Regions from separate parts of the Variovorax sp. 10N420 genome, predicted to be linked through region 2. Evidence: predicted binding sites of a transcription regulator. Region 2 holds the regulator's gene; each other region holds the start of a gene.
The links. Region 2 encodes LexA, which represses DNA repair genes until DNA is damaged. Its sites were predicted from a motif close to ACTGTATNNNNATACAGT; they were not measured.
Positions count from the first base shown of each region.

Region 1: recA (recombinase RecA) is a predicted target of LexA. The motif match lies at 2,106-2,123, and genes of this name have one in related genera.
Region 3: imuA (translesion DNA synthesis-associated protein ImuA) is a predicted target of LexA. The motif match lies at 3,601-3,618, and genes of this name have one in related genera.

Region 1 is NZ_JBFTIJ010000009.1:142,220-147,996, forward strand. Features, by position in the region: gene argC (N-acetyl-gamma-glutamyl-phosphate reductase) at 1-355, shown strand, start outside; gene recX (recombination regulator RecX) at 392-841, opposite strand; gene recA (recombinase RecA) at 913-2,043, opposite strand; gene AC1DEK_RS22440 (MarR family winged helix-turn-helix transcriptional regulator) at 2,189-2,674, shown strand; gene AC1DEK_RS22445 (response regulator) at 2,726-3,400, shown strand; gene AC1DEK_RS22450 (sensor histidine kinase N-terminal domain-containing protein) at 3,543-5,009, shown strand; gene AC1DEK_RS22455 (sporulation protein) at 5,006-5,197, opposite strand; gene AC1DEK_RS22460 (biotin--[acetyl-CoA-carboxylase] ligase) at 5,194-5,777, opposite strand, start outside.
Region 2 is NZ_JBFTIJ010000001.1:266,750-272,526, forward strand. Features, by position in the region: gene lpxK (tetraacyldisaccharide 4'-kinase) at 1-438, shown strand, start outside; gene AC1DEK_RS01275 (Trm112 family protein) at 419-601, shown strand; gene kdsB (3-deoxy-manno-octulosonate cytidylyltransferase) at 616-1,386, shown strand; gene adk (adenylate kinase) at 1,496-2,152, shown strand; gene AC1DEK_RS01290 (asparaginase) at 2,156-3,157, opposite strand; gene lexA (transcriptional repressor LexA) at 3,230-3,904, shown strand; gene AC1DEK_RS01300 (D-2-hydroxyacid dehydrogenase family protein) at 4,532-5,539, shown strand; gene AC1DEK_RS01305 (MFS transporter) at 5,536-5,777, shown strand, end outside.
Region 3 is NZ_JBFTIJ010000006.1:267,415-273,191, reverse strand. Features, by position in the region: gene AC1DEK_RS17680 (NAD-dependent succinate-semialdehyde dehydrogenase) at 1-837, shown strand, start outside; gene AC1DEK_RS17675 (DUF1772 domain-containing protein) at 841-1,293, opposite strand; gene AC1DEK_RS17670 (hypothetical protein) at 1,300-1,500, opposite strand; gene AC1DEK_RS17665 (aldo/keto reductase) at 1,736-2,665, opposite strand; gene AC1DEK_RS17660 (isocitrate lyase/PEP mutase family protein) at 2,692-3,528, opposite strand; gene imuA (translesion DNA synthesis-associated protein ImuA) at 3,635-4,432, shown strand; gene AC1DEK_RS17650 (Y-family DNA polymerase) at 4,401-5,777, shown strand, end outside.

The DNA.
Region 1 (5,777 bases), on a different contig from region 2:
GACCCGCCGACCCGTGTTCATTCCCGCAGTGGGCAACTTCAAGCAAGGCATGCTGGTCCAGTTGCCGCTGCACCTCGATGACCTGCCCGGTCGGCCGAAGGCGAGCGACCTGCACGAGGCTCTCGCCTCGCACTACGCCAAGAGCAACACGCCGGAGCAGTTCGTGAAGGTGTTGCCGCCGACCTCGGATGGCAAGCTCGATCCGCTGGCCCTCAATGACACCAATCAGCTCGAGATCCGCGTGTTCCCGAATGAAGACCATCGGCACGCCGTCGTCATCGCCCGGCTCGACAACCTGGGCAAGGGCGCTAGCGGTGCGGCGGTCCAGAACCTGAAGCTGATGCTGGGGATCTGAACCGATCCTGGCTTTGCAGCCTCCCGGCGCGGCGGCTCACTCGTCCGGGTCGTAGCGCAACACCCTGGAGACCACGGCGCCGGAGAATCCGCGCGCCAGCAAGAATCGCGTCTGCTTCGCGCGTTGCGTTGCGTCCTGCGGGAGCGCATCGAAGCGGCGTCGCCAGACTTCGCGGGCGCGGTCCAGCTCGCTGCCCTGCAGGCCCGCGACAGCCTCCGCGATGGCTTCGGGTGCGATGCCCTTGTGAAGCAATTCCTGGCGCACTCGGGCAGCGCCATGCCTTGCGGCACGCTGATGCAGAACCGACTGCACCACCCTCGCCTCGCTGATGAAATCCTTGGCGGTCAGCTCGTCGAGCGCGCGTGACAGCTCGCCCGGCTGCTCTTCGTACTTGGCGAGCTTGCGTTCGAGCTCCGCGCGTGAATGCTCACGTTGGCTCAACAGGCGAAGCGCGCGGCCCTTGAGGGATGGTGCGGCAAAGGCCATGGCATGAATGATCGCTGCGGTTCATAACCGCGCCCGCCGCGTCGGGCGAGCGCTGCTGCGGAGGAGCCGCCCTACTTCCCTGCCTTCTCGGCTTTCTCGGCTTTCTCGGCCTTCTCTGCTTTTTCGGGCTTCTCAGCCTTTTCCGCCGACGCGTCGGGTGTCTCGGCCAGAAGCAGCGGAATGCCGAGCGATTCGCGCACCTTGTTCTCGATCTCGCGCGACAGCTCGCGGTTTTCGCGCAGGAACTCACGCGCGTTGTCGCGGCCTTGCCCGATCTTTTCGCCGTTGTAGGCGTACCAGGCGCCTGACTTGTCGACGATCTTGGCGGTCACGCCCATGTCGATGATCTCGCCTTCGCGGCTGATGCCTTCGCCGAACAGGATGTCGAACTCCGCGGTCTTGAAGGGCGGCGAGACCTTGTTCTTGACCACCTTGACCTTGGTTTCGTTGCCGATCGCCTCGTCGCCCTTCTTGATGGTTCCGATGCGGCGGATATCGAGGCGCACGGAGGCGTAGAACTTCAGGGCGTTGCCGCCGGTGGTGGTTTCGGGCGATCCGAACATCACGCCGATCTTCATGCGGATCTGGTTGATGAAGATGACCATGCAGTTGGTCTTCTTGATGGTGGCCGTGAGCTTGCGCAGCGCCTGGCTCATGAGGCGAGCCTGCAGGCCAGGCAGGGAGTCGCCCATTTCACCTTCGATTTCGGCCTTGGGCGTGAGCGCGGCGACCGAGTCGACCACGATCAGGTCGACCGCGCCGGAGCGCACCAGTGAATCGACGATTTCGAGAGCTTGCTCGCCGGTGTCGGGCTGGCTGATGAGCAGGTCGGACAGGTTCACGCCGAGCTTCTGGGCGTATTGCACGTCAAGTGCGTGCTCGGCATCGACAAAGGCGCAGGTGCCGGCCTGGCGCTGCATTTCGGCGATGACCTGGAGCGTGAGCGTGGTCTTGCCCGAGGATTCCGGACCGTAGATCTCGATCACCCGGCCGCGCGGCAGGCCGCCGACGCCAAGCGCGATGTCCAGACCCAGCGAGCCGGTGGAGACCACCTGGATGTCTTCGAGCGCTTCGCCCTCGCCCAGACGCATGATCGTGCCCTTGCCGAACTGCTTTTCGATTTGGGCCAGCGCGGCCTGCAGAGCCTTGGCTTTTTCGCTGTTGGGGGCCGAAATACTTGTGCCCTTGACGATTGCGTCCATGTAAAAACTCCTTGAATATCAACGGGTTGTGTTGGATTCATCCACTCTGCTTTTAATCACAGGCTGGATGCTTGAACAGTAGTGTAGAGGTTGATTCGCGGTCGATCTCGTGTTTTTTGGTCAGTTTGGTTTACTATCGTCCGGCATGAATGACATGGCTTTTCCCATCGACCACGATGCCTGGCGGCAAACCCACCTGGGCCGGCTTCTGGGCCACGCCATGCGCCGCTTCGATGAACGCGTTCTCGCATTGATGGCCCACGACGCGGACGTGCCGCTGGCGCTTTCCAATCTCGCGGCACGGGCGCAGGTGAGCGCGGCCCATATCCACATCACGCGGCATCTGGCGCGCGAAGGCTCGCGCCTCACGGAGCTCGCCGAGCGAGCAGGAATGACCAAGCAGGCCATGGGCACGCTGGTCGACCAATGCGAGGCGTGGGGCCTCGTGACCCGCAGCGCGGATCCACTCGACGCACGCGCGCGCCGCGTGATGTTCACCTCGGATGGGCTGGCATGGCTCCAGGCATTTCGAAACGCGGTCGCACAGGCCGAAACAGAGTTCCGGGCGAGCGTCGGCGATGACGTCGCCACGGTGGTAACCATCGGACTCGAAGCCTATGCCGCGTCCTAGAATTCCCGACAGGGCGGCGGCCGGTGCAAGCTGCGATGTCTGGAGGCTGGGATGCGAATACTGATTGCGGAAGATGACCAGGTGCTGGCCGATGCGCTGCTGCGAAGCCTGCGAACTTCCGGCTCGGCGGTCGATCATGTGGCGACCGGCTCGCAGGCCGACGCCGCATTGATGACGAACAGCGAGTTCGATCTACTCATTCTCGATCTCGGCCTGCCCAATATGCATGGCCTGGAGATTCTCAAGCGACTTCGCGCACGCGGCTCGCAACTGCCGGTACTGGTGCTGACCGCAGCCGACAGCGTCGAGGAAAGAGTCAAGGGCCTCGACTACGGCGCGGACGACTACATGGCCAAGCCCTTTTCGCTGCAGGAACTGGAAGCACGCGTGCGCGCGCTCACGCGCCGCGGCATGGGCGGCACGAGCAACGCCATCAAGCACGGTCCGCTGGTCTACGACCAGGCCGGCCGCGTTGCGACCATCGACGGCAAGATGATCGAACTGTCGGCGCGCGAACTGGGCCTTCTCGAAGTGCTGCTCCAGCGCGCCGGGCGGCTGGTGAGCAAGGATCAACTGGTCGAACGCCTGTGCGAATGGGGCGAGGAAGTCAGCCTCAACGCGATCGAGGTCTATATCCACCGCTTGCGCAAGAAAATCGAGAAGGGCCCGGTGCGTATCGCCACCGTCCGCGGCCTCGGCTACTGCCTCGAAAAAATCCCCTCCTGATGCCCCATGGCGCCCTGACGTCAATGGCCTGCGCAGCCAGGCCCATTGGTGAAACACCGCGGAACCGGCTCCGCCGGGCCGCTGGTGTTGCCCCCGGTAGGGGGTGGGCGGCCACACGAAGTGGGCAAGCCTGGGGGCGAGCGTGAAGCTCTTCCAGCGCGCGCAGCGCTCTCTCTTCGGCGAGATCCTCGACTGGATGCTCACGCCGCTCCTGCTGCTGGTGCCGGTCAGCATCGGGGTCACCTGGCTGGTTGCGCAGGGCATTGCCAACGCGCCCTTCGACCGCGCACTCGAATCCAATATCCAGACGCTGGCGCGCATGGTCGAGGTCGATCAAGGGCGCGTCAAGTTCGTGCTGCCGCAGCCGGCACGCGAGATCCTGGGTGGTGATGACGTCGACCGCGTCTATTACCAGTTGCTCGATGCGCACGGCACGCTGCTGAGCGGCGATCCGGACGTGCCCTTTCCGTCCAGCGACGATCCGCCAACACCCGGCGCGGTGTACCTGAGCAGCAGCGACATCCATGGGCGACAGGTTCGGGTGGCCTCGCTCTGGATAGCCGGCAGCAGCCCCGACACACCGGTGGCGTTGCTTCAGATGGCCGAGACGCGCGAGAAGCAGTCGGTGCTCGCCACAGAAATCATCAAGGGCGTACTGTTGCCGCAGTTCGCGATCCTTCCGCTGGCGGTGCTTCTGATCTGGTTGGCGCTCGTGCGCGGCATCAAACCGCTGTCGGTGGTCGAGGCGCGCATTCGCGAGCGCCGGCCTGGAGACCTGAGTCCGTTGGACGAATCCTCGGTGCCGCTCGAAGTCGTGCCGTTGGTCCTGTCGGTGAACGATCTCCTGAGCAAGCTCAACGATTCGATCGGCACGCAAAAGCGCTTTCTTGCCGATGCAGCTCACCAGCTGAAGACCCCCCTCGCAGGACTTCGCATGCAGGCCGATCTTGCACAGCGCGAAGGCGCCAATGCGGACGAACTGAAGCAGTCGCTCAAGCAAATCGGCCGTGCCAGCGTGCGTGCGACGCACACGGTCAATCAGCTCCTGTCGCTCGCGCGCGCGGAAAGCAGCGGCGCCAACATCGGCCGCCAGCCCTGCGACCTCGCACGGCTCACCATCGAGGTCGTGCGCGAGGCCGTACCCCGGGCGATCGACAAGCGCATCGACCTCGGCTATGAGGGCGCCGAGCCGGGCGCACCGGGGGTGGGGATCGACGGCAATCCGACCCTGCTCAAGGAACTGATCCGAAACCTGCTCGACAACGCCATCAACTACACGCCCTCGGCGCCCGAGCGCCCAGGGGTGATCACTGCGCGAGTGCTGGCGGATCCTTTCGGCCGGATCGTCGTCGTGCAAGTCGAGGACAACGGCCCGGGCATTGCGGAGAGCGAGCGCGAGCTGGTGTTCGAGCCCTTCTACCGTGTGCTCGGCAACGAGGCGGACGGCTCAGGACTTGGTCTGCCCATCGTGCGGGAGATTGCACGCCAGCACTTTGCGACGGTGCGACTGGAAGACGCGCATCCGGGACAGCATCCACCAGGCACGCTCGTCAGCCTGCGTTTCGACGGAAACGAAAGTGAACGGCACGCCGTTCGCTTGAGCAGCTAAAGGGCTGTGCTCGCGGCGTTCTTGCGAATTTCGAGCAATTGCGGTCGCACTTGCTGCTGCAGACGCTGAGGTTCGCGCTCATCGAAGCGCGCCGGCTTGGCACCGAAGACAGCAAGCCCACCGTGCGACCACGCGTAGTAGCCCAAGTTGGCCAATAGCAACGCCACCACCAAGAGGCGCACTTTCATCGGGACGGACGAGCAGGCCGCACGCTGACTTCAGCGCTGGTGATGGTCTTCATGCCGTCGGCTGTCCGCACCAACAGCTCACCGCCCCAGCCGACGCCTTCGCACTGGCCCTCGGTGCCGTCGCTCAGGCACACATCGCGGCCACGAAGAATGTCGCGCGCTGCGAACCGCGACGCAAAAGGCACGAAGCCTCGTTCGTCGAATTCGCGGACGCTGTGCACCAGCGGCACCACGATCTCGCGAAGCACCTCTCCGGCTTTGGCAAGCGGCTGCCACTCCTGGAGCCAGGCTGGTGCGGTGCTGAATCCGGCCGCCTCGCGCGGACCGATGTTGATCCCGATGCCGATCACCAGATAGCGCTCGGCCGCGTCGGGAGTGAGCAACGCGGTTTCGATGAGGATGCCGCCGAGCTTGCGGTCGCCGACCCATAGGTCGTTGGGCCATTTCAGCGCGAGCCCCGCCGCATTTGAAGGGTCCAGGCTTTCGGCAACGCTCACGCCAACGGCAAGCGACAGGCCCGACCAGTCTCGCGGTGCCAAGGGCAGCCCGAGCGAGAAGGTCAGTGATGCAGGCTCGCCCG
Region 2 (5,777 bases):
CGCGAAAAGTGGCCGCGTCATTGCGATTTGGTGCTTCACACGGGCGGCCGGCCGGCGTTCGACGGCTTCACTGCACGGCGAATGCTGGCCGACTACGCCGTCCGAAAAGACGGCACGACGATTCCGCTGAGCGATCTTCAATACCAAAATCTCGACGCGGTGGCGGCGATCGCCAAGCCAGAAGCCTTTTTCGACATGCTGCGCGAGCGGGGCTTGCACCTCGAACAATGCATCGCACTTCCGGACCATGACGATTTCGACAACTGGAATGCGCCCGCGACCGGCCGCACGCTGCTCTGCACCGAAAAGGACGCCGTAAAGCTCTGGTGCAAAGTGCCCGACGCATTGGCGGTACCGCTCGTCTTCGAAACGTCGGATGCGTTCTTCGCAGCGCTGGACGCAAAGCTATCATCGCGCGATGGACACCAAGCTGCTTGAACTGCTCGTCTGCCCCGTGACCAAGGGGCCCCTCACTTGGAACGCTGAGAAGCAGGAGCTGGTCTCGCGCAGCGCACGCCTCGCATATCCGGTGCGCGACGGTATTCCGGTGCTGCTCGAAGCGGAAGCCAGGACGCTTTCCGACGAAGAGCTGGGCCTTTGACCGGGCGGGCTGAATTGAACGCGGCGTTCGTCGTCCTGATCCCCGCCCGGCTCGCATCGACCCGACTGCCGGACAAGCCGCTGGCTGACATCGCCGGGCTGCCCATGGTCGTGCGCGTTGCCCAGCGCGCCTTGGTATCAGGCGCCCAGCGCGTCGTGGTGGCGGGAGACGACCCGCGCATCATTGCCGCATGCGCGGCGCATGGCGTGCAGGCGCTGCTGACTCGCACCGATCACGCCAGCGGAAGCGATCGCCTTTCCGAGGCGTGCGCGCAGCTCGGCCTCGCGGACGACGCCATCGTCGTGAACGTGCAAGGCGACGAACCGTTGATCGAGCCGACGTTGATCGACGCGGTCGCACGAACTCTGGCGGACCATCCCGACGCAGCGATGAGCACCGCGGCGCACGCGATCGATTCGCCCGAGGAATTCGCCAATCCCAACGTGGTCAAGACCGTGCTCGACGCCAAGGGCTATGCGCTCTACTTCAGCCGAGCCCCAATCCCCTGGTGGCGCGACGGCTTCGCGGCGCTGGGGCCGAAAGCAGTGCCGACGTCGCCGCCGGCCTTGAGGCACATCGGCATCTACGGCTACCGCGCTGGATTCATCCGGCAGTTTCCGGGCCTGCCTCCTGCGCCCGTCGAAACCACCGAAGCCCTCGAACAACTTCGAGCGCTCTGGCATGGTCATCGCATCGCTGTCCACATCACCTCGGATGCTCCCGGCCCCGGGATCGATACGCCAGAGGATCTCGCGCGAGTTCGCGCCCTTCTCGCTGCTGGCTAGCTTCGTTTTAGCGGGGGGAGCGCATGCTATCCTCGCCGCAATTCCGCCTGGGAAATCCTATGGGAGGCAGCATGGCGCGACATAAATCGAAAAACCTTCCGAGGACACCATGAGACTGATTTTGCTGGGCGCCCCGGGTGCGGGCAAGGGCACGCAAGCGGCCTTCATTTGCCAGAAATACGGCATTCCCCAAATCTCGACCGGCGACATGCTTCGCGCCGCGGTCAAGGCCGGTACGCCGCTTGGCCTGCAGGCACAGTCCGTCATGGCATCGGGCGCGCTGGTGAGCGACGATCTCATCATCAACCTCGTCAAGGAACGCATCGCGCAGCCCGATTGCGCCCAAGGGTTTCTCTTCGACGGCTTTCCACGGACGATCCCCCAAGCCGAAGCGATGCGCTCGGCCGGCGTCAAGCTCGACTACGTGCTTGAAATCGACGTTCCTTTTTCCGACATCATCGAACGCATGAGCGGTCGCCGCTCACACCCGGCGTCTGGCCGCACCTACCACGTGAAGTTCAATCCGCCCAAGGTCATCGGCAAGGACGACCTGACGGGCGAAGACTTGATCCAGCGAGAAGACGACAAGGAAGAGACGGTTCGCAAGCGGCTCGAGGTCTACAGCCAGCAGACGCGGCCGCTGGTCGACTACTACTCGCAGTGGGCCAAATCCGACCCGGCTGCGGCACCCAAGTACCGCTCCATCAGCGGTGTCGGAACGGTGGACGACATCACTCAGCGCGCGCTGGCTGCACTGAGCTCCTGATCTTCATGGCGATGGCCGCCCCGCCAGCAGCTCCAGCACGAGCTCGATGCGCGCCTTGACCGGCGTCAGTGCGCCTGCATCCCGAAGAAGCTCGTTCTGTCTTGGCAAGATGCGCCCCTGCGCACAGCGCGTAGCGCGGACGACCGACACGCCCGCGGCCTGAGCCCGCAAAGCAGCGGCTTCCAGGGCGTGATGCAGGGTTCCGTTTCCGGTGGCGGCAAGCACGAGCCCATCAAGCACTTCGGATGACCCCAACTCACGCTCTCGCACCAAGGCATCGACGATGCTGCCGCGCGCATCCGCATGGCTCATCAGGACCTCGACGCGCGGCCACTTGCGCGCGGCAACCACGCGACTGAAGACCTCGTGGGCGGCTGGCGCGGGGGCCGGCCATGTCCGCACTAGTCGAACACTCCCCTCCTCGACGTAACCCAACGGTCCGGCATCGCCGGAGGCGAAGGCATCGAGCCGGTACGTGTGCACCTTCTGGACGTCGACCGCACCGTGCATGGCCCCGGCGCAGACGGCCACGACACCGCGCGCGCCCTGGGTGGACGCAACGACGATGGAGTCGCACACATTCTGCGGACCGTCCGGCACCAGCGCGCTGGCGGGCCGCATCGCGCACGTGAGCACCACAGGTTTCACCGATGCGGATGCAATGACGGAATGCAGAAAATACGCGGTTTCCTCCAGCGTATCGGTTCCGTGGGTGATGACGAGCCCTGACACATCGGGCTGCGCCAACCAGTGCACACACCGCTGCGCGAGCTTCTGCCAGATTGCAAAACTCATGTCCTTGCTGTCGATCTGCGCCACCTGTTCGGCCGCGAGTTCCACGCCAGCCGGCGCTTTGATTCCACCCAGCAGTTCCTCGACGCCCACTTGGCCGGCCGTATACCCGATGTTGTCGGCCGAAGACTCGGCGCGGCCTGAGATCGTGCCGCCTGTTCCCAGCACGATCACCTTGCGGATGCGCTCGTCGCCTTGTTTGATTTCATTCATGACTTGCCAACCACAGAAAACTGGTTAAAAATACAGGTACTGGATATTCAGCCAGTTCCTTCAGGAGCCCACATGCAGTTCGCAGTCAAGCTTACCGCCCGCCAGCAGCAGATTCTGGATTTGATCCAAAGCGCCATCGCGCGCACCGGTGCGCCTCCCACTCGCGCAGAGATCGCGGCTGAACTGGGCTTCAAGTCTGCCAACGCAGCCGAAGAGCATTTGCAGGCGCTCGCGCGCAAGGGGGTGATTGAACTCGTCAGTGGCACGTCGCGCGGTATCCGCCTCAAGGGCGATGCATTGCGCGCGCTCAACGAGTCCCGAAACAGCCAATTTTCCTTGTCCCTTCCGGGTATGGCACAACTCGCGCTGCCGCTGATCGGCCGAGTGGCAGCCGGCTCGCCGATCCTGGCTCAAGAACACGTCGACCAAACCTACTATGTCGAAAACACGCTGTTCCAGCGGCAACCCGACTATCTGCTCAAGGTGCGCGGGATGTCCATGCGCGACGCCGGCATCATGGACGGCGATCTGCTGGCGGTGCAGGCCACGAAGGAAGCCCGCAACGGCCAGATCGTGGTCGCCCGCCTGGGCGATGAGGTCACTGTCAAACGGCTCAAGCGCAACAAGCAAGTCATCGAACTGCACGCCGAAAACCCTGACTACCCCACCATCGTTGTTCAACCGGGTGAGCCCTTCGAGATCGAAGGCCTCGCTGTCGGACTGATCCGCAACACGATGTTGATGTAACCCTTCGACCATCCTGCAAGCGAACTCGGCCTGCACCCGTGTTCGCCTCGTTGACGGCCGCGACAGGTGGCGGGCGTATGGCGTAGTGCCATCACCCTGTCGTGGCCAATGAAAGCAATCCTGCCTATGTTCAATCTCTGACTTTTCTGGAGTTCACATGGGAATCGCTCTTCTTAGCATCGTCGACCTGATCTCGCCTCTGCAGACATTGGCCAGCCGATGGATGCCAACGCGTCGGTCAAGCCACATCAGCACGGCGGGCTTGCGCTATGTCGGGGTTCGGCCAAGCTGCGGGTTGCGCCAAAGTCCGGCGACTCGCGAGGATGCGCCGAGCTCGGCGGCACGGCCGCTTCGAGTCGTGCGGATGGTCGATGCCCAGCAAACCGGTCGCCATCCAGGCCGGGTGGTGATTTCCGGCCGCATGGCGGACGTATGCGCCGAGCTCGACAGGCTCGTAGCACTCGAGGCCGCCGCCTCTCCCCCGTCGCCAGGCCTTCGCGCTCATCTGCATTGACGGCAGAGAAGCCCGCAAGCGCGCTGCTCTCGCCGCAAAATTGTTCAAGATAAGCGGAGGCCAGGCAGTGCGCCGACACAGCACGTGGGCGGTGCGAGGCACAATGGCACGCCATGAACATTGTGATCCTCGACGATTATCAGGACGCGGTGCGCAAGCTCAAGTGCGCAGCCAAGCTCGACGCTTATGCGGCCAAGGTCTACACCAACACAGTCAAGGGCATCGGGCAACTCTCGGTCCGCCTCAAGGATGCCGAAGTGATTGTGTTGATCCGTGAGCGCACCAACATCTCCAGGCAACTCATCGAAAAGCTGCCGAAGCTGAGACTCATCTCCCAGACAGGTCGCGTCGGCAGTCACGTCGACGTGAATGCCTGTTCCGAGTTCGGCATCGCCGTCGCCGAAGGCTCGGGCTCGCCGCTGGCCCCGGCCGAGCTGACCTGGGCCCTGATCATGGCCGCCATGCGCCGGCTGCCCCAATACATCAGCAACCTGAAGCACGGCGCCTGGCAGCAGTCGGGCCTCAAGTCGGCGTCGATGCCTCCGAACTTCGGCCTGGGCTCGGTGCTCAAGGGCAAGACGCTCTGCATCTGGGGGTATGGTCGCATCGGCCAATTGGTCGCTCGCTATGGGCAGGCTTTCGGCATGCAGGTGGTCATCTGGGGCCGGGAGCAAAGCTGCGCCAAGGCAAGGTCCGACGGCTTCCAGGTCGCATCGGACCGAGACACCTTCTTTGCCGCGGCCGATGTCCTGTCGGTTCACCTGAGGCTGACGGAAGAGACGCGGGGGCTTGTGACGCTCGAAGACCTGTCGCGCATGAAACCGACGGCGCTGTTCGTGAACACGTCGCGCGCGGAGCTTGTCGAGCAAGACGCTCTTCTTGCTGCGCTCAATCGTGGTCGGCCTGGCCTCGCCGCCATTGATGTGTTCGAAAGCGAGCCGCCGCTGCAAGGCCACGCGCTGCTCCGCCTCGAAAACTGCATCTGCACGCCACACATCGGCTATGTCGAGCAAGACAGCTACGAGATGTACTTCGGGCAAGCCTTCGACAACGTCGTCAGCTTCATCAAGGGCAATCCGACCAACATCGTCAATCCTGGCGCGCTGCAGGTCCGGCGTTGAGACAGTCGGCACCGTCGGCCGCGCTGTGGTCCCTGCTGGCTGGCAACTTCGTGATCGGCACGGGCGTGATGGTCGTGCCCGGAACGCTCAATGAGCTCAGTGCATCACTGCAGGTCAGCGCTGCAACCGCCGGCCAGTTGATCACCGCCGCGGCGGTCGTGATGTGTCTCGGGGCTCCGTTGCTTGCCGCCGTTGTCGCCGGGTGGGATCGCCGCGTGTTGCTGACCTGCACGATGCT
Region 3 (5,777 bases), on a different contig from region 2:
CTGTTTCGAACGCTGCTGATCGGCAGTGCGCAGGTCGACGCGGCCATCGAGCATCCGCTGGTGCGCGCGGTCACGCTGACCGGCAGCGGCCCGGCCGGGAGCGCAGTGGCGCGCAAGGCCGGCGAGATGCTGAAGAAGACCGTGCTCGAACTGGGCGGCAGCGACCCCTATCTGGTGCTGGAAGACGCGGACATCGAGCTCGCCGCGAGCGTCTGCACCAAAGGCCGGCTGGTCAACGGCGGCCAGAGCTGCATCGCCGCCAAACGCTTCGTCGTCGTCGAGCCGGTGCGGCAGGAGTTCGAACAGCGCTTTGTGCAGAAAATGAAAGCGGCGCGGCAGGGCGATCCGCTGGACATGGCTACGGAAATCGGCCCGCTCGCGCGGCACGACTTGCGCGAGGCCCTGCACCGGCAGGTGGAGCAGAGCGTGCAGCGCGGCGCGCGGTGCCTGCTCGGCGGCAAGATTCCGGAGGGACCGGGCGCCTACTATCCGCCGACCGTGCTGACCGATGTTGCGAAGGGCATGCCGGCCTACGACGAGGAACTGTTCGGCCCTGTAGCGGCGGTCATTCCGGTGCGCAACGAGGAAGAGGCCATCGCCACCGCCAACGACTCCTCGTTCGGGCTTGGCGCCGCTATCTTCACGCGCGACCTGGGCCGCGGCGAGCGCATCGCGGCCGAGTCGATCGAGTCCGGATGCGTGTTCGTCAACGACGCCGTCCGTTCCGATCCGAGGCTGCCCTTCGGCGGTATGAAGGACAGCGGCTATGGCCGCGAGCTGTCGGGCTACGGCATCAGGGAGTTCGTGAACATCAAGACGGTGTGGGTGGCGGCATAGGCATCACGCCTGCCGCCAGGACAGCGCCGACGCAGCAACCAGGCAGAGAGCGATGAACACGATGGCCGTATTTGCCGCATGGGAGTACTCCCACTGGCGTTTCAATGACTCCCAATGGGCTGGGACATCGGTCCAGTTCTGCGTCGCTTGATTGGCGGGCAAGGTCCAGGCGACGAAGATCGCGAACATGGCGACGATGCAGGCTGCAGCGCACAGCGCAAGCCAGAACGGTCCGGCTTGCGAGCGAACGACGATCGCCAGGACGATGTTCGCCACGAGCGCCGCAACCCAGAACAGCCCGAGCACCCACCAGCCGCGATAGATGCCTTGGACCAGAAAATACTCCGACTGGTCAAGGCCGATCTTGTTCGGAAGCGCAGCCAGGTGCGCGCCTGAAGGAATCAGCGCGAGCGCGCCAATCAGGATGGCCAGGAACTGGACGATCCTCGTGCTCATCGCAAACTAGGCGAGCGACCGGACGAACGGCCTGATCTTCTCCAGAAAGACCTTGTGCCTCGCATCGAGCTCTTCCATGTCTTTCTGCAGCTCGGCCTTGTCGTACGGCTCGGCGGCCGCCAGCACCGTCATCCAGCGGTCGTACTTGTCGCGCTCCGCGCGCCACTCGTCATACGCGGCCCGGAGCTCGTCCCATTGGATGGTCATGTCATGACTATTCAATCTTCAGCACGCCGCTCGCGCTTCCCTGCCGCTTTGTCGTTCTCGCTGATGTCGATGATTCATGATGATTGGCTCCCGCGAAGTTGGTTTGCGAAGGGGAGGGAACGGCGACGCTCCCAACGGACATGTTCGGCAATTGGCAAGCCCCTGAAAGGCGCGAGGAATTCGAGTGTGCTGCGACGGTGCATCTCTGGCTGCCATCCGTCGGATAGCCCAGTGCCTAGATCTGCAACGACGCCAGGTTCTTTTTCCAGAATGCCGCGTCCGGCAAGATCCCTGTGCCGGCCGCCGCGTTGTCGGCCATGTGCTCGGCTCGGCTGGTGCCGGGAATGGTGCAGGTCACGGCCGGATGGCTCAGCACGAACTTGATCAGCACCTGTGCCCAGCTCGTGCAACCGATCTCCGTCGCCCAGACTGGCACGGGTTTGTCGCGCAGCCTGCGCAGCAGCCCGCCGCCACCAAAAGGCAGATTGACGATCACCGCCACGCCGCGTTCGGCCGCCAGGGGCAGCAATCGTTGCGCGGCGCCTTGCGCATCGAGCGAATAGTTGATCTGCAAGAAATCGAGCTTCTGCGCACGCAGCACGGCTTCGACTTCGCCGTACGCTGATTCGGTGTAGTGCGTGATGCCGATGTAGCGCACGCGGCCTTTGTCCTTCCAGCCGTGCAGCGTGGCGAGATGGGTTTTCCAGTCGACGAGGTTGTGCACCTGCATCAGGTCGATGCGTTCGGTGCGCAGCCGCTCGAAAGATTTCTCCATCTGCGCAATGCCGGCCTCGCGGCCCGAGGTCCAGACCTTGGTCGCAAGAAAGGCCTTGTCGCGCTGCTTCGATTCGGCCAGCAATTCGCCGGTGGTTTCTTCGGAGCGGCCGTACATCGGCGAACTGTCGATCACGGTTCCGCCGGCCGCGAACAACGCTTCGAGCACGCCGGGAAGCTGCTGGTAGGCGGCGGTGCCGGGCCGCTGGTCGAATCCGATCCAGGTGCCGCAGCCGACCACCGGCAGGGCTTCCTTCGTGGAGGGCATGGGGCGAGTGTTCATCTTCGATCTGCCTTGCTGCGCGAATCCAGGGAGTGCGACGCCGGCGCAGAGCGCGATGCCCAGCCGCAGCAACTGGGTGCGCGTGAGGAGAAGGTCATTGGCCATCATCGCCCGTTATCCCGGTCGTTGCCGGTTCAATGCGCTGAGAACATCGCGTTGATTTCTCGATGGCTCACCGCCTTGCTGGCGTAGGTGAAGGTGCCGTGCTCGCGTAACTCGTTGGCGGCGTTCAGGAAGGCGCCCATTGCGGCGCGCGCCAGCGAACCGCCGACGCTGATGCGGCGCACGCCGAGTCCGAACAGCGTCTTCGCGTCGAGCGTGACGGCGCCCAGGCCCATCAGCACATTCAGCGGGCGATCGATCTCGCGCAGTACGGTGGAGATGTCTTCGCGCGTGACCAGGCCGGGCGCAAAGAGCACATCGGCGCCGGCTTCCTGGTAGGCCTGCAGGCGCGCGATGGTGTCTGCCAGGTCGTTGCGCCCGTGAAGATGGTTTTCGGCGCGCGCGGTGAGGGTGAAGGGAAAGGGCTGCGCGCGGGCCGCTTCCGCGGCGGCGCGAATGCGTTCCGCCGCAAGGTCGCGGGCATAGATGGGATCGTCGGCGCGGCCGGTGGCGTCCTCGATCGATCCACCGACGACGCCCGCCTCGGCTGCGAGCCGAATGGTCTGCGCGACTTCCTCCGGGGCGTCGCCGAAGCCGTTTTCCAGGTCGGCGCTCACGGGCAGGTCGATGGCCGAAAGACTTCGGAGATGCGTGAGCACGTGGTCGCGCGAGATGGCGTTGTCGGGCCGGCCGAGCGAGAAAGCCAGGCCGGCGCTGGTGGTGGCCAATGCCTTGAAACCCATCCCCGCGAGCAGGTGCGCCGTGCCGACGTCCCAGGGGTTCGGAATGATGAAACCCTCGGTGGATTCGTGGAGGGCGCGGAAGGTCCTGGCCTTGTCGGCTTGGGAAAGCTGCGGGGATGAAGTCATGAAGAAATCTCCTTTTTGGCGTGCCAGTGTCTCTCTTTTCTCTTTTGTCCTTCCGGTTGCAGGGCTGAAAATACTGGATGAAAATACAGTTATTCACCTTTTGATCATGGGCCTTCCTTTCCTCGACTCTTTTTCCGCTGGCGCCGGACGCGGCGTCTGGCATGCCGACGAACTCGGCAGCGCCGATGCGCAGGTCATCGGGACCGGCCACGCTGCGCTGGACGCCCAGTTGCCGGGCGGCGGCTGGCCGGTCGGCGCCATGACGGAACTGCTGCAGGCGGCGCCTGAAGACCCGCTCTGGCAGCTGGTGCTGCCCGGTCTGGTGCAGGCGGCGGAAGCGCGGGGCGGGCCGGTGGTGCTGATCGGCGCACCCTGCGAGCCCTTCGGCGCCTCGCTGGCCGCGCATGGCCTCAGGCCCGAGGCGCTGATGTGGGTTCGGAGCGAGGCCGCAGCCGCGCGGCTGTGGGCCTGCGAGCAGGCGTTGCGCTGCGCCGACGTGGGCGCCGTGCTGGCCTGGTTGCCGCAGGCTCGGGTCGGCGAATTGCGGCGGCTCCAGCTGGCGGCCGCGCAGCACGATGCGGTGTTGTTCGTCTGCCGGCCCTGGTCGGTGGCACAGACGGCCTCTCCGGCGCGGCTGCGGCTGCAGATCATGCGCAGCGAGGCCGATGCGGCCCAGATCGAACTCCACATCCTCAAGCGCCGCGGCCCGCCGCTTGCGGCCCCGGTGATGCTGCCGGCACGCAGCGAGCGCATGAGCGCCTTGCTCGCCGCCGCCCGGCTGCGCCGCAAGCTGCGCCTGCAACAGCAGGGCACGGCCCCGGCGCACGATGCCGCCACGGTAGTGCACATCGATGCCTGGAAAGAAGGACGCCATGCACTGGATCGCCTTGCAGTGGTTGCCTGAGTCCGCTGGGCCGCCACAAGCCGGGCCGCCCCTTCCGCCCGCCGAAGCCCTGGGCTGGTGGGCGCTGCAATTCACGCCGCACGTCGCCTGGCAGGACGAAGCGCTGATGCTCGAAGTCTCCGCCTGCGAAAGACTCTGGGGCGGTCGGCTGGGCCTGATGCGCCAACTCACCAGCGCCAACCCTGCGCCCGACGCGGCCCTGAAAGGAGCGCAGGGCGCGACCAGCCTGGAGGCGCTGGCGCGGCTGCGTCTTTTCGTGCGCGGCGAACGCCGGCCCGACGACATGCCCGCCGGCCTGCCGCTGGACACATTGAGCGCCGCGCACGAGCACCTCGAACTGCTCGCGCGCCTGGGTTGCCGCACCTGGGGCGATGTGGCCGCCTTGCCGCGCGGCGGCTTGTCCCGGCGCTTTGGCACCGGCTTGCGCAATGCGCTGGACATCGCCTGGGGCTCGCGTCCCGAAAGCCATGCGTGGCTCAGCCTGCCCGACGTCTTCGAGCAGAAGCTCGAACTGCCTGCGCTGGCCGAAGGCGCCAACGAGCTCATGTGGTCGGCCAACCGTCTGCTGGCGGGGCTGCAGATCTGGCTGCGCGCACGCCAGCGCGGGGCACGCGCGCTCGAACTCGAATGGACGCTCGACCTCAAGCGTTTCAACGGCGTGAACCTGCCGCCGCACCAGAACATCACCGTGCGCACTGCCGAGCCCACGCAGGACATGGCGCACCTGCGCCGGCTCCTGGCCGAGAAACTCGCGCTCACCACATTGGCGGCCCCCGCAAGCTGGCTGCGCCTGCGTTCGCTCGAAACCGACCCCTGGGCCGGCGCCAGCACCAGCTTCTTGCCCGAAGACAACCGCAAGGGCGACAAACTCCACGAAATGGTAGAGCGCCTCAGCGCACGCCTGGGCCCCCAGCAAGTCCTGGTGCCCAAGCTACAGCCCGACCACCGCCCCGAACGCATGCAAGTGTGGCAACCCGCCCTGCAAGCCCCAAAACAGCGCCCTTCCAGAAACACCGTGGAACCGGCTCCGCCGGTCCACCAGTGTTGCCCCCTGCAAGGGGGTAGGCAAAGCGACACGAAGTGCGCGAAGCCTGGGGGTGAGTCCATCTACCCGGGGTGGTTGTTGCCGGAGCCGCTGCCTCTTGAGATGGACGGCGAGCGCCCCTGCTACCAAGGACCGCTGCGCAGGCTGATCGGCCCCCAGCGCGTCGAAGCAGGCTGGTGGGGCGGCGTGGAAGAGGGCGGCCAACCCGCAGTGCGCGACTACTACGTCGCCGAAAGCCCCAAAGCCGGCCTGGTGTGGATCTTCCGCGAGCGCTCGACCGCCTGCTTCGCCGAAGGCGAG